Regions from separate parts of the Achromobacter sp. NCFB-sbj8-Ac1-l genome, predicted to be linked through region 2. Evidence: predicted binding sites of a transcription regulator. Region 2 holds the regulator's gene; the other holds the start of a gene.
The links. Region 2 encodes FliA, which starts transcription of late flagellar genes. Its sites were predicted from a motif close to CTAAAGTTTNNNNNNNNNNNGCCGNTA; they were not measured.

Region 1 (7,453 bases), 2.4 Mb from region 2:
CGACCTGACCCAGCGGGTGGACGCCCGATCGAACAACGAGATCGGCACGCTGTTCTCGGCGGTCAAGCGCATGCAGGACGGGCTGACGCGTACGGTCACGACCGTGCGCCAGGGGGTGGAGGAAATCAACGTCGGGGCGGCCGAGATTGCCGCGGGCAACGCCAACCTGTCGACTCGCACCGAAGAGCAGGCGGCGGCGCTGGAGGAAACGGCGGCCACGATGGAGCAGTTGGCCGCCACGGTCAAGCAGAATGCCGAAAACGCCGCCCAGGCCAACCAACTGGCCGCGGTCAGCATGGAAGTGGCCCAGCGCGGCGGCCACACGGTCGGCCAGGTGGTGGCGACGATGCAAGGCATCTCCGACAGCTCGCGCCGTATCGCCGACATCGTCTCGGTGATCGACGGCATTGCCTTCCAGACCAACATCCTGGCGCTCAATGCGGCCGTGGAGGCGGCGCGAGCGGGCGAACAGGGCAAGGGCTTTGCGGTGGTGGCGGGCGAAGTGCGCACCCTCGCCCAGCGCGCGGCGCAGGCGGCCAAGGAAATCAAGGCCCTGATCGAGACCTCCGTCGAGACGGTGGCGGCAGGGGCGTCGCACGTATCGGCCGCCGGCCAGACCATGGAGGAAATCGTGACCTCGGTGCAGCGAGTGGCCGACATCATGGGCGAAATCTCGGCGGCGTCGGCCGAGCAGGCCGGCGGCATCGACCAGGTCACCCTGGCGGTGTCGCAGATGGACGAGGTGACACAGCAGAACGCCGCGCTGGTGGAACAAGCCTCGGCCGCGGCATCGGCGATGGAGGACCAGGCGCGGCGCCTTTCCGAGGCCACCGCAGTCTTCAAGACCCAGTCGGGCCAGGTGATCGAGGCGGCGCCGGTGCGGGTGGCGGGCCGGGCACCGGCTTCGCGGCTATCACGGCCCTGAGAGGGGGCCGGCCTGGGCGGACGTCACGCCAGCCCGGGCCGGCGGCCAGGGGCCGGGCCCGAGCGCCCGGCCAGCGGCAAGGCGCAAGCGGCAACCGCCGCCCTACCCCTGCTTCTTGCGACGCAGCAACGCGTACAGGATGATCGCGCCGAAGGTGGCGGTACCGATGCCGCCGAGCGTGAAGTTGCCCAGCTTGACCGTGAAGTCGCCCGCGCCCAGCACCAGCGTGACGGCGGCCACGATCAGGTTGCGGTTGTCGCTGAAGTCGACCTGGTTCACGACCCAGATCCGGGCCCCGGCGATGGCGATCAGGCCGAACACCACGACCGACATGCCGCCCAGCACGGGGGCCGGGATGGTCTGGATCAAGGCGCCGAACTTGGGCGAGAAACCCAGCACGATGGCGATCAGGGCCGCGATGACGAACACCAGCGTCGAATAGATGCGGGTGACCGCCATCACGCCGATGTTCTCGGCATAGGTGGTGACACCGGTGCCGCCCACTGCGCCCGACACCATGGTGGCCACGCCGTCGCCGACGAAGGCGCGGCCCAGGTAGCGGTCCAGGTCCTGGCCGGTCATGGCGCTGACCGCCTTGACGTGGCCCAGGTTCTCGGCGACCAGGATGATGGCCACCGGCACGATCAGGCCCATTGCCTCGGCCTTGAAGACCGGTGCAGCGAAATGCGGCAGCCCGAACCAGGCCGCGGCGTACACGGCGGAAAAGTCGATGGGCTTGCCCAGATTCAGGCCGTTGGCGCAGAGGGCGTACACCACGCAGGCCAGGATCAGGCCGACCAGGATCAACAGCCGCTGCACCATGCCCTTGGTATAGACGGCGATGCCGCCCACGCACAGGATGGTGACAATTGCCATGGCGCTATCAAAGCCCGAGGCGCCCATGGCGCCTTTGGCGGCGATGGGCGCCAGGTTCAGGCCGATCACCGCGACGACCGCGCCGGTCACGACCGGCGGCATCAGCGTATCGATCCAGTTGGCGCCGCCGCCCGCGCGGGCGTTGACGATCCAGACGATGACGCCGATCAGCGTGTAGGCCAGTCCGCAGGCGATGATGGCGCCCAGCGCCACGCCGATGTTGGCATTGGCGCCGCCGCCGGCATAGCCGGTCACCGCGATGACGCCGCCGATGAAGGCGAAGCTGGAGCCCAGGTAGCTGGGCACGCGGCCGCCGACGAACAGGAAGAAGATCAGGGTGCCGATGCCCGACATCAGGATGGCGACGTTGGGATCGAAGCCCATGAGCAGCGGCGCCAGCACGGTGGAGCCGAACATCGCCACCACGTGCTGCGCCCCCATGGCCACGTTCTTGGGCCAGGACAGCCGTTCATCGGGCGCGATGATGACGCCGGGCTCGGCGTCGTCGGCCAGGCGCCAGCGCGGAAAATAGGAATTGGACATGGATTCCCCGGGGGTGATTGGTGTGAGCGGGCGCCAGTGTAAAGGGGGCCGGGAACGGGCGGCAACTTAAGTTCCCGGTCGGAATGCCGTATTAGTGGAAACCCCCAGTCATTCTTCCTTCTGGAGACCCCTCATGGCCATCGATTCCATCAGCGGCACCTCGCGCATCGGCAGCATCGCCGACCTGTGGGCGCAGAAAATCCAGGCCAACAAGGAAGCCAAGGACGCCAAGGACGACAGCAAGGGCGTCACCGTCACGCCCGACGGCAAGATCCGCGTGTCCAATGCCGGCGCCATGAAGGTGGGCCAGACGGAGGAAACGGAATCTTCCGAGAACGACGACCACTACACCCGGCAGATCAAGGAACTGCAGCGCCAGCTCAAGCGGGTCATGGAGCAGATTGCACGCGTGCGCGACAGCAACGCGTCGGCCGAGCAAAAAGCCACGCAGATGCAAGCACTGAACGGCCAGGCGATGCAGATCATGAGCCAGATCCAGCAGGTCATGGCCGAAAAAGCCAAGGCGATGGCCAAAGCGAACGGCGGCGTGGCAGCCACGGCGTAAGCGCGTTTTCCCTGCGCCGGTGCTTCGGCGGGACCGGCGCCAGCCCCCCCCCCGGGCTGATGACGCGCATCAAAATTTCTGATTGGACGTGCGGCGGGCGCAGCCATTAAGGTCTCCGGACAAATCAAAAAACCACGGAGACAAACCATGCATGCAATGCGCACAGCCCTTGCAGGGGCGTTGCTGGCCGCCTGCGCGGCGCCGGCCCTGGCGGGCACCGTCACGGTCATCACGTCGTTCCCGAAAGACCTGACCCAGGCCTACAAGACCGCGTTCGAAAAGGCCAACCCGGGCATCACGCTGGAAATCCTGAACAAGAACACCGTGTCCGGCATCGCCTACGTGCGCGAAACGCCGGCGGGCCAGCGCCCCGAGGTGTTCTGGGCCAGCGCCCCCGACGCGTTCGAGGTGCTGGGCCGCGACAAGCTGCTGGCCAACTCGTCGGACGTGGCCAACAGGAATGTGCCGGACAAGATCGGCAACTACCCCATCAACGACCCTGGCGGCATGTACCTCGGACAGGCGCTGGCCGGCTACGGCATCGTCTACAACACGCGCTACATCAAGGCCCACAACATCCCCGCGCCGGTCGAATGGAAGGACCTGCTGGCGCCGCAATGGTTCGGCCATGTCGGCATCACCTCCCCATCGCGCTCGGGCACCATGCACCTGACCGTGGAAACGATCCTGCAGGGCGAAGGCTGGGATGACGGCTGGAATACGCTGCTGCGCATGTCGGGCAACAGCAGCGCGGTCACCGAACGTTCGTTCGGCGTGCCGGACGGCGTGAACAACGGCCAGTTCGGCGCGGGTCCGGTCATCGACTTCTTCGGCCTGTCGAGCAAGTATTCGAAGTTCCCCGTGGAATTCGTCTATCCGTCGGAAACGGCCATCGTGCCGGCCAACATCGCGCTGATCGACGGCGCCAAGAACACCGAGGAAGGCAAGAAGTTCATCGCCTTCACCCTGAGCCAGGCAGGCCAGGAACTGCTGCTGGAACCGAAGATCTCGCGCCTGCCGGTGCTGCCGTACTCGGCGCTGGCCGGCAAGGTGCCCGAAGGCTATCCGGACCCGGCCGAGATCGCACGCCGCAGCAAGGTCCAGTTCAATGCCGACCTGTCGCAGACGCGCTACTACGTGGTGCAGTCGCTGTATGACCAGACCGTCACGTTCCGCCTGAAGGAATTGCAGGCGGCGACCAAGGCGATCTACGACGCCGAGGCCAAGCTGGGCGAGAAGGCCAAGAGCGGCAAGCCGGCAGAACTGTTGGCACAGGCGCGCAGGCTGGCGTGGGCCCCGCTGGTCGACGGCAAGAAAGCCGCCGACCCGGCCTTCCTGAAGATCTTCAGCGGCAACAAGAAGGACGCGGCGGTCAACCAGCAGATCACGCAGCTGGAAGGCGAATGGAACGGCACGGCCAAAAGCAATTATGAGCAGGCCGTGAAGCTGGCGCGGGAAGCGGCAGCGCTGTAGCGCAGGACCTGCGGGGCCGGGGCTCGCCCCGCCCGCATGACCGTCGGGCCGGCCCTTGGCACGGACCGGCGGCCACCGCCTGTCTTCAACCACAACGGGAATCTCGATGAATCTTCCGGGCCATACCCGCCTGCCCGCCGGCCCTGTGCTGGCCGCGCTTCTGGTGCTGGGTTTCCTGGCGCTGTTCCTGGCCGTGCCGGTGGGCACCGTGTTCTACACGGCGTTCGTCAATGCGGACGGCAGCTTCACCACGGGCCACTTCGGCGCCTTCTTCAACCAGCCGTTGATGCGCGAGGCCTTCTTCAACAGCCTCTACGTCGCGGGCTGGTCCGCCCTGCTGGCCTCGCTGATCGCGGTGCCGCTGGCGTATTTCACGGTGCGCTTCGATTTCCGCGGCGCACTCATCATCCAGACGCTGGGCGTGCTGCCACTGATCATGCCGCCCTTCGTGGGCGCCGTGGCCATGCAGCTGATCTTCGGCCGTTCGGGCAGCGTGAACCTGCTGCTGAACGACTGGTTCGGCTTCACCATCCCGTTCATGGACGGGCTGAACGGCGTGATCTTCGTCGAGGCCCTGCACTACTTCCCGTTCATCCTGATGAACCTGGTGGTGGCGCTGCGCAACATCGACGGCGCCATGGAAGAGGCGGCCTTCAACCTGGGTTCGCGCGGGTTCCGGCTGTTCCGCCGGGTGATCTTCCCGTTGGCGCTGCCCGGTTACGTGGCGGGCACGTCGCTGGTGTTCGTGAAGGTGTTCGATGACCTGGGCACGCCGCTGGTGCTGGGCACCACCAACATGCTGGCGCCGCAGGCCTATCTGCGCATCACCCAGGTGGGCCTGGAAGATCCGCTGGGTTATGTGATCAGCGTGATCATGATCGCGTTTTCGATCCTGGCGCTGTGGCTGTCGGCGCGGGTGCTCAAGGGGCGCGACTATTCCACGCTGCAAAAGGGCGGCAACTCGATCCAGAAGCGCAAACTGAATCCGCTGGAAAGCACGCTGGCCTATGGCTGGATCGCCCTGGTGCTGCTGCTTGTGCTGTCGCCGCACATGGGCGTGCTGCTGCTGTCATTGGCCAGCGTCTGGAGCTTTGCGCCGCTGCCCGACGGCTACACGCTGGCGCACTACGCCGCGGTGTTCAGCGAGTCGCAGGGCATGATCGCCAACACGCTGCTGTATTGCGGCCTGGCCGCGGGCGTGGACGTGATCCTGGGAACGGCCATTGCCTACCTGATGCTGCGCACCCGCCTGCCGGCGCGCCAGTGGCTGGATTTCCTGGCGTCCGCCGCCCTGGCGATTCCCGGCATCGTGCTGGCGATCGGCCTGCTGCGCACGTTCCGCGGCGTGGAGATTCCCGGCACCGGCACGCTGCTGACCTCGTCGTGGATCATCATCATGATCGCGTACTCGGTGCGGCGCCTGCCGTATGCGCTGCGCTCCTGCGTGGCCTCGCTGCAGCAGATCAACGTATCGCTGGAAGAGGCCGCGCAATCGATGGGCGCGACTCGCCTGCGCACCATCCGCCGCGTGGTGGTGCCGCTGATGGCCGGTGGCATGCTGGCTGGATTTGTCACCAGCTTCGTGACGGCGGCGGTCGAGCTGTCGGCCACCATCATGCTGGTCACCAAAGACAGCCAGGCGCCGATGAGCTACGGCATCTATCTGTACATGCAGAGCGCGGCGGGCCGTGGGCCCGGCGCCGCGCTGGGCGTGCTGGCGGTGGTGGCCGTGGCCATCGGCACCTATGTCTCGCACCTGCTGGTGGAGCGCGCCCAGGCGCGCCAGCGCCCGGCGCGCGGCGACGAGGCTTGAACCAAGGGGAACAACATGAAGAAAGTCAGCGTTGAATGCCGCAACATCCGCCTGTCGTACGGCAAGACGGAAGTGCTCAAGGACGTCAACATCAGCATCGAGCCCGGCGAGTTCTTCGCCCTGCTGGGGCCATCCGGCTCGGGCAAATCCACCTTGCTGCGCCTGATCGCGGGCTTCAACCGCCAGAACGCCGGCCAGCTGCTGGTGGATGGCAAGGACATCAGCGGCATCCCGCCCTGGAACCGCAACATCGGCATGGTGTTCCAGAACTATGCCTTGTGGCCGCACATGACGGTGTGGGACAACGTGGCGTTCGGCCTGGTCGAACGCAAGCTGCCGCGCGACCAGATCCGCAGCAAGGTCGAGGCCGCGCTGGAACTGGTGGGCCTGTCGCAATACGCGCGCCGCCGCCCCAACCAGCTGTCCGGCGGCCAGCAGCAGCGCGTGGCGCTGGCGCGCACCATCGTGATCGAGCCGCAGGTGCTGCTGCTGGACGAACCCCTGTCGAACCTGGACAAGAAGCTGCGCGTGCAGATGCGCCAGGATCTGCTCAGCCTGCAGCGCCGGCTGGGCATCACCACCATTTTCGTGACGCACGACCAGGAAGAGGCGATGACCACCGCCGACCGCATGGCGGTGCTGGACCATGGCGTGGTGCAGCAGATCGGCGCACCCAGCACGCTGTTCGACTATCCGGTGAACCGCTTCGTGGCCAACTTCGTGGGCACCATGAACGTGCTGGAAGGCAATGTGCGCGAGCGCACCAGCGGCAGCGTGGTGCTGGCGGTGGAAGGCGTGGGCGACCTGCACCTGCCGCTGGCGGCCGAAGCGCCCACGGCGCAGCGCCTGGCGGCGAGCTTCCGGCCGCATACCGTGCAGATCGAAATGGCCGACGGCTTGGGCGATGCGCGCTACGTGTGGCTGCCTGGCGTGGTGGAAAGCAGTGAGTTCCTGGGCGAGTTCACCCGCTACCAGGTGCAGGTGGGCGAGCAGCGCCTGACGGCAGACCAGTCTCACCTGGCGGGACTGTCGCCGTTTCCGGTGGGGGCGCCGGTGTCGATCGGGCTGGAGCCGACCCAGGTGCGGCTGCTTGCCGCCTGAGCCCGGTTCCCCTACAAAGGCGCCATGGAAATCTATCAGATACGCGCCTTCGTCACGGTGGCCCGGCTGGGCAACCTGACCAAGGCCGCCGAAGCCCTGTCGCTGACCCAGCCCGCCGTCACCGGCCAGATCAAGGCCCTGGAACAAAGCCTGGGCG
Region 2 (8,077 bases):
CGGGGGTATCGGCTGCGGGCATACCGGCTGCGGGCATACCGGCAGCGGGTATACCGGCAGCGGGCGCGGCATTGCCGGATGGGGAGGGCTTGCCTGCGTCGGGTGCCGCGCCAGCATCGGAAGGAGCCGTTTCGCTCGAACCGCCGGCCGTCGCGGTCGAGCCGCCGGGCGAGGTGGCAGGGGATGCCGGGTTGGGGGCTTGCATCCCTGCACCGGGCGGTGGCGCCAGCGGCACGCGTACCGGCCCGGCGGCGTTGACGCCGGAGCGCGCGGCGTTGGGCGTGCTCCACGACACCACCAGCAATACCAAGGCGCCGTAGATGGCCAGCGTGTACAGGACCGTCAGGGTGGCGTAGCCCACCCGTTTGCCGGTCATGGGACGTGCATCTTCCCGACCCAGCAGATTGCGCCATCCAACCAGGGCGGCGCCGGGCGCGCTGATCAGCCACCAGCCCAGGCGCTTGGCCGGGTTGGGGCGGGGCAGCGACGCCTGCACCTGTGCGGCCAGCAACGCTCGCAGCGCGCGGTTCTCTTCGCGCAGGCGCACCGTCTGCGCATCCTCCGGCTCCGCGTCGTGGGGATCCGTAGTGCTGTCGTGCTGCGTAGCGAGTGGATCGGGAGGCGTGGTGGTCATGTTGCGAAAGATATGGATACAAAAAGCGTGCGACGGCAATTATGCGGGAAGTGCCAAGGCAGGCAAATCACGAATAGCTGGGAAAAAGGGGGGCTTGGCGTTGATTCGCCGGGAGGAAGCGGGCGCGCTGGCGAAGCACAGCGAGGGCCTCGCACAAAAAACAAGCCGGCTTGCGCCGGCTTGGGTTGCGACCAGGTGCGAAGGACCTGGTGCGAAGGCGGGTGGAGCAGGCCTTGCGGCCTGTCCGACCCCACCGTCGGACGTTGCGGCGTGATTAACGCAGCAGCGACAGAACGGTTTGCGGCACTTGGTTGGCTTGCGCCAGAACCGAGGTACCAGCCTGTTGCAGGATCTGAGCCTTCGACATGTTCGACACTTCCGTGGCGTAGTCCGCGTCTTGAATACGCGAGCGGGCCGACGACAGGTTGTTCACGATGTTGTTCAGGTTGGCAACGGTCGATTCCAGGCGGTTTTGCACAGCGCCCAGTTCGCCGGTCAGCTTGTCCAGCTTCGTGAAGGCAGCGTCCAGCGTCTTCAGCGGATCGACAGTCTTGTCGCCCTTGCTGGTCGTTTCGGTCGTCAGCTTGCCACCGCTGCTCACGTAGGCGGTCGAACCGACCTTCGGAGCGTAGTCGCCCGTGCCCGTGCCGCTCTTGACCGTGGCCTTGCCCGTGTTGGGGTCGACGGTGTAGACGGTGTCGAACGTGCCGCCAGCGATCTTGGTGAACGAGCCTGCGTCGTCAACGTACGTATCCGAGGACGTACCCGTCGCGAAGTTCAGCGTGGCGCTGGTGATGCCTTGGCCCAGAACGACGGTGCCGGCAGCGGCAGCCTTGAACTCGGCCAGGACAGCGTCCTTGCTCTTGGTGTCGGTGAAGGTCAGGTCGCCTGCGGTGGCGGCGCTATTGTAGGTCTTGCCGCCGATCGAGACGGAGGCTTCGCCAACGGTGCCCGATTTGCCAGCGGCCGTCAGGACGTTCGTCAGCGTAGCAGCCGCGGTGGTGCCGCCGCCGTTGTTGGTGGTCAGTTCGCCAGCAGCGGTCAGGAAGGCGTCCTTGCCGCCGATCGTTACCTTGCCCGTTGCATCCACTTCGAAGGTGGTCGTGGCTGCGCCCTTGTTCGAGAAAGTACCGGTCACCGTGCCCGACGCCGGGGTCAGCGAGGAAGCCAGCGCGCCGATGCCAGCGGCAGCGGTCTTGTTGGTGAACGTGAAGTTGCCGTTGGCTGCGTCGTACGTGTAGGAGTTGCCGCCGCCCACGTTGACTTGGTTGCCATTTTCCAGCTTGGCGAAGGCTTGATCAGCGCTGACCTTGGCGAACTTGGTCGTCACGGTCCAGTCGTTGGCAGTGGCGCCGGTGCCTGCGACACCGCCAGCAGCTTGCAGGTCGGACACGGTGGCGGTGCGGTTGTTCGTCACGCCCTTGCCGTTCACGTTGAAGCCGTCCAGACCCAGCGTCTTGACGCTGATTTCCGACAGGTTCAGGGTGATCGTTTCGCCGTCGTTGGCGCCGACTTGCAGCGTCAGCGGCTTGGCGTTGCCCGACAGAACCTTCACGCCGTTGAAGTCGGTTTGTTCGGAGATGCGGTTGATGTCGTCCAAGCGTTGCTTGATTTCATCTTGCATCGAGTTCAACTGCTCTTGCGAGTAGTTGCCGTTACCGGCTTGCACCGACAGTTCGCGAACGCGCTGCAGGTGGGTGTTGATTTCGGAGGCGGCGCCTTCCGTCGTCTGGGCCAGCGAGATGCCGTCGTTGGCGTTGCGGGCGGCTTGGGTCAGACCCTTGACGTTCGCGGTGAAGCGGTTGGCAATGGCCATACCGGCGGCGTCATCCTTGGCGCTGTTGATGCGCAGGCCGGACGACAGACGCTCGATGGCGGTACCCAGGGCGGATTGGGACTTGTTCAGGTTGTTCTGGGCAACCAGCGACAAGTAGTTGGTATTGATAACTGCAGCCATGTTTAAGCTCCCAAGGAGAGAAAGGCTTCTTCAAACCGGGCAGCTGAGCCGCCCAACTGTAACGTGAAGAACTGACTTAGTTGCTTTCAAGTTCGTCCGTTGCCAGGATTACGGCATTGCCAAATCAATCTTTAGGGCTAATTCGCGAAAGTCGTACTTTTTTCTGTTCCCGCCCTCGTTGTATTCTCCAGAGCCTGATTCTGCGCGGACAGAGAGCTCTATTGAATATAGGGGACGGGATATTGTGGCTTTAGCTCAGGAGGCCGCCCACTCGCAAGGCCGAGAGGATGCGGACCAGCAAAGCTTGGGCGACCGGGTCGGCGTTGCGGGCTCCCTTGAGTTCCAAGCCGTCTGGGTGAGGAACGCGACCAGACGTCAATGCATCACGCAGTTTCGTGCGTAATTCGGCCTGGGTCAGTGAGCCATCCAGCAGAGATGCGACATAGCGGGTGGCGGGGTCCGTACTCAGATTGACTGTCTGATGCCAAAGGTTTGAATGGCCGACTTGCAGGGATTGTTGGCTTGCCGCAATTATCAATTCACGAGCGGCGGGGATCAGGGCTGGCTTGCCTGGGCTGTTGAGATAACAAACAGGTTCGCAACGGTAGCGCAAGGCGCCGCAATTGAGCAGCGTGACGAGATTCAGGAAGGTGGCGTGTTCCAGGTCCGCACCCTTATGGGGGGATTTGGTGCCAGTGACGGCGCAAACTTGGTCGAACGAAAGCGATGCGGGCCAGGTCTGCTGCAGGGCTTCGATCAATGCGATCAACGATGCGTCGTGCGTGGCCAGACCCAAGTTGGATGGAGTACGGAAGTGCCGTTGCTCAGCGTTGGCCTGGTCGCGCTGCGTATCCGTGGCAAGTTGCGCGGCAAAGTGCATCGAGTTGAAGAAACTGGCTTCGGGGCGGTCCAGAATTTGTTCGGCACGCTCGGCATGCACCAACAAGCTCTGGCGGAATTGTCTGCCCACGGCGAAATCCAGGTATTGCTCCCGCATGAGGCGGTCAGCGTCGGAGGATAGCGACGAGAGCATTGCCGCTGTCGCAGTTCCGTAGTTCGAGGCGAAGGAGCCCTCGGGTTGGGCGTCGCTGACGTACGTGAGGGCCGCTTGTTGGATATTGGCGGCGAATTCCAGGAAATAGCACGGGGCGTTGATTGTCTCGAGATACTCGTGGAACAGGTAGTGGTCCGGATGCGGGCTGAGCTTGTTTGCAGCTTGCTGCAAGGCTTCACGCATAGGATTGCTCGGTGCAAGGCCGAATTCCATCAACTGCAGCATCTCCCTGGCTTTTTTCAGCTTTTCGGCGGGAGTAGTGGCCCCGAAGCTGTTCAATTGCATTGCATCTCGCAGCACGTCCGACGCCTTCCAGCCGGGATAGGTGTTGTAGCTGATGTAGGCAATGCCGTTCGGGGCGAGGTTGTCGCGGCATACGCGCAGGATGGCCTCGCGCACAACGGGCGGGACCCAGCTGAAGACGCCGTGGCAGATGATGTAGTCGAACTTGCCCAGGCTGTCGTCAATGTCCGTGATGCTCAGCGCGCGCAGGTCCAGATTGCGCAGGCCCAGTTGTTGCACGATTTTCCGTCCTGCGGCGATCTGCTCCGGAGACAAGTCGATGCCGACCACGTCCGCGTCAGGGTAGGCGGCGGCGAAGGGAATCAGGTTGCCGCCCGCAGCGCTGCCCAATTCAAGCACGCGAGCCTTTTCCAGCGGTGCGGAATCCAGGCCGTACAGGTGGGCGACCGCCCGCAAGTGCCCCGGAGCAGTCTGCGCGAAAGCGTTGGACGTGTAAGGGGTTTCGTCGTAGGTATCGGAAATTGCCTGATTCAGCAGATCGGGTTCAGTCATCTCGGGGTCCATGTCTAGGCAATCGCTTGCCTGGCGTCTTTGCCGTGCGAAAAGAGGTCAACGGTAGGTCAGCAGCCTACCAGCCGGGGCGCCGCGCGGAAGGCTTGAAAAGGGGCGGAAAGTGCCGGGGTTTTGGTGGGTTGCCGCGACGGCGCCCGCCAGGCCGCGCCTAGATGATCTGCGCGATCTGCCCTTCCTGGGGCAAATCCTGCCAGGCCTGCTCGCGCAGCTTGGCGCGGATGCGGGCGGTGGCCTGCGAGCGCAGCTGGCAGACGCGGGCTTCGGTCACGTTCATGATCGCGCCGATTTCCTTCAGGTTCAGGCCTTGCTCGTAGCACAGCGACAAGAGCAGCTTTTCGCGGTCGGGCAGGGTGTCGATGGCGTGGATGAGCGCCTGGCGGAAGTCGCCGGCCAGGAGGGAATCCAGCGGATTGCCGCCGGCCGAGCCGTGGTTGAGCGTGGCGGTCCAGTCGGTCTGGCCGGAGGCGGCGTCGGGCTCGGTGGCGAAATCTTCGTAATGCACGATCTGCACGCCCTGGGCGTCGTGCAGCAGCGTCTGGTATTCGTTCAGCGGCATGTCCAGCTGCTGCGCGATCTCGGCCTCGGTGGGGGCGCGCATCAGGCGCTGTTCCAGCTGCTGGATGGCCTGTTCGATCTTGCGGGCCTTGGCGCGCACGCTGCGCGGCAGCCAGTCCTGTCCGCGCAGCTCATCGAGCATGGCGCCGCGGATGCGGGTGGTGGCGTAGGTTTCGAACTGGGCGTCAGCCGTTTCCTGGTAACGCCGCACGGCGTCCAGCAGGCCGATCATGCCGGCTTGGATCAGGTCGTCCAGTTCGACGCTGGCCGGCAGCCGGGCGAGCAATTGCAGGGCCAGCTTCCGCACTAGCGGGGCATATTCGACCAAGCTGTCATCTGCGTGGGGCATTGCGGGAATGTCGGGCGGTGTCCATCGTGACGCGTCGTCGGTTGTTGTCAATTTGCGACATTGTCGACAAACGCGCGGCTGCGATAAAGCTAGCAAGATTCTGTGATCGGCAAGGTGTCATTGTCGGCAAAAGCCGTTATTTCATTCCTTAAAGCACGCAACGTTTTGAATGCTTATTTGGCAAATTGACGTAGATTTGTCAGGGATTTCTATGTCAAGGTGTATCGAAACGCCCGAGTTGCGCAATATCAACAAAGATTTGTCATATAAGTCATAGAAAATGACATGACCTGTGGTAAATTTTACTTAAATTGCGAACAAATGATACATTTCGCATTAAAACAGGATGCAGCGGGCAGGGCGCAACAGTGTTGCGAATTGTCCTTGGTTATCAAGCCCCTTCGGTGGGATAGGGAATAGGGAGTCGGGCGTGCAACAAGTCGAAAATTCTTTGCTGGCAGATATTCGCGAAGTGAATCTGTCTTATTTACTGCTCGCACAGCGCATGCTGCGCGATGACTATGCTGCATCGATGTTCCGCTTGGGTTTCAGCAACGAAGTTGCCGATATCCTGATGCGTCTTTCTCCGGCTCAGCTGGTGAAGCTGGCCAGCTCCAGCTCGCTGCTGTGCCGTTTCCGTTTCGACGATTACAGCCTGCTGTCCGCCCTGACGCACGACGTGCTGGGCGGCGCGCTGCAACAGGCGCACGCGACGATCCTGCTGGCCAAGCAACCTGTTGAAGAACTGGCCTGACGGCCTGTCGACCCCACTGGGACACGTGTAATGGCCACCAAGAGCGTTTCGCAGGAAGCGGATGACATTCTGCTTGCCAGCTCCATGATCACTTTGGGGGCGCGGCTGCAGGTGCTGGAGGCTGAAACCAGCCTGAGCCACGACCGCCTGGCACGCCTGTACCGCGAAATACGCGGCTGCTCGCCACCGAAGGGCATGCTGCCGTTTTCGGTTGACTGGTTCATGACTTGGTTGCCGAATATTCATTCGTCGCTCTTCTACAACGTGTATTCGTTCCTGAATTCGCGTACCAGCAGCAAAGGCATCCGCGCCATCATCGACGCGTACCGCCTGTACCTCGAAAACGCCGGCGTGGACAGCGCCGAATCCGCCGAACCCGTGCTGAGCTTTACCCGCGCGTGGATGCTGGTGCGCTTTTTCGACAGCGGCATGCTGCAGCTGTCCGCCTGCCGCCAGTGCGGCGGCCATTTCATTGCGCACGCCCATGATCCGCAGTCGGATTTCGTGTGCGCGATCTGCCGTCCGCCACCCCGGGCGGGCAAGACCCGCGCCGCGGCCAAGGCGCGCGCCGGCAGCCGTCCCGCACCCGCCGTGGACGCCGCCCGCTCCTGAGCGGCGTTTCCAAATACATCAAAAGCCCTGGAAAACTCCCCGTAACCCGCCTTTTTGGGTCGGGGGGAACAGGGGATCATTGACGCCGGTTTTAGACTTCGTTGGCAGGGGCCTGATGTGTTGATTGTTATCGGTTTTCTCGTGGTGATCGTGTCGGTCGTCGGCAGCTTCATAGCGCTGGGCGGCCACTTGGGCGCGCTTTACCAGCCGTTCGAACTCACGCTGATCTTTGGCGCCGCCTTCGGCGCCTTCCTGGCCAGCAACAGCAAGAAGTCCTTGATGCTGGTCAAGAACGCGCTGCCCGACATGCTGAAAAGCTCGCGCTACGGCAAGGACGTCTACATGGAGCTGATGGCGCTCCTGTACGTGCTGCTGAACAAGGCGCGGCGCGAAGGCCTGATGGCCATCGAATCGCATATCGAGGATCCGGCCTCCAGCCCGATCTTCAGTGAATACCCGCGTATCGCCAAAGACGCCAAGCTCATGGAGTTCATCACGGACTACCTGCGCATCATGATCAGCGGCAACATGAGCTCGTTCGAAATCGAAACGCTCATGGACGAGGAAATCGAGACCTACCGCCACGAGCGCGAAGTGCCTGCCAATGCGCTCAAGCAGATGGCCGACGGGCTGCCGGCCTTCGGCATCGTGGCCGCGGTGCTGGGCGTGATCAAGGCGCTGGCCGCCGTGGACCAGCCGCCGGCTATCCTGGGCGACCTGATCTCCAAGGCCATGGTCGGCACCTTCCTGGGTATTTTGCTGGCCTACGGCTTTGTCGGCCCGATGGCCTCGCGCGTCGAACGTCGTTCGGACGAAGCCATGAAAGTGCTGGAATGCATCAAGACCACGCTGCTGGCCAGCATGAACGGCTACCCGCCGCAGCTGGCGGTGGAATTCGGCCGCAAGGTGCTGTTCTCGTCCGTGCGTCCGACCTTCGGTGAGCTGGAAGAGCACGTCCGGCAGACCAAGTCGACCGCCAAGGCCTGACGGAGCGGGCCATGAGCACGGTAAACAACCACCGTGTGGTGATTCGCCGCAAGAAGGTCCACGGCGGCGGACACCACGGCGGCAGCTGGAAGATCGCCTACGCCGACTTCATCACGGCGATGATGGCGTTTTTCCTGGTGATGTGGCTGATCAGCATCGTGCCGCGCGAAGAACTGAAGGGCATCGCGGAGTACTTCCGCATGCCGCTGCGCGTGGCATTGACGGGCGGCCCCAGCAGCTCGGCCGAGACCAGCGCGGTGCCCGGCGGCGGGCGCGACCCCCTGCGCAACGACGGCGATGTGCGCCGCGCCCAGGGCAACCGGGTCGAGGCCCAGCCCATGGGCGACGCCGAGCGGCGC

Region 1: the regulator FliA is predicted to act here: its motif matches at 2,410-2,436, upstream of ACUDP5_RS22475 (FlxA-like family protein).

The regions. Positions count from the first base shown of each region.
Region 1 is NZ_CP199812.1:4,901,808-4,909,260, forward strand. It holds gene ACUDP5_RS22465 (methyl-accepting chemotaxis protein) at 1-925, shown strand, start outside; gene ACUDP5_RS22470 (uracil-xanthine permease family protein) at 1,028-2,344, opposite strand; gene ACUDP5_RS22475 (FlxA-like family protein) at 2,478-2,909, shown strand; gene ACUDP5_RS22480 (ABC transporter substrate-binding protein) at 3,057-4,382, shown strand; gene ACUDP5_RS22485 (ABC transporter permease) at 4,489-6,195, shown strand; gene ACUDP5_RS22490 (ABC transporter ATP-binding protein) at 6,211-7,296, shown strand; gene ACUDP5_RS22495 (LysR family transcriptional regulator) at 7,321-7,453, shown strand, end outside.
Region 2 is NZ_CP199812.1:2,497,308-2,505,384, forward strand. It holds gene ACUDP5_RS11485 (hypothetical protein) at 1-634, opposite strand, end outside; gene ACUDP5_RS11490 (flagellin N-terminal helical domain-containing protein) at 909-2,591, opposite strand; gene ACUDP5_RS11495 (methyltransferase regulatory domain-containing protein) at 2,842-4,440, opposite strand; gene ACUDP5_RS11500 (RNA polymerase sigma factor FliA) at 4,610-5,365, opposite strand; gene flhD (flagellar transcriptional regulator FlhD) at 5,796-6,119, shown strand; gene flhC (flagellar transcriptional regulator FlhC) at 6,150-6,731, shown strand; gene motA (flagellar motor stator protein MotA) at 6,849-7,718, shown strand; gene motB (flagellar motor protein MotB) at 7,730-8,077, shown strand, end outside.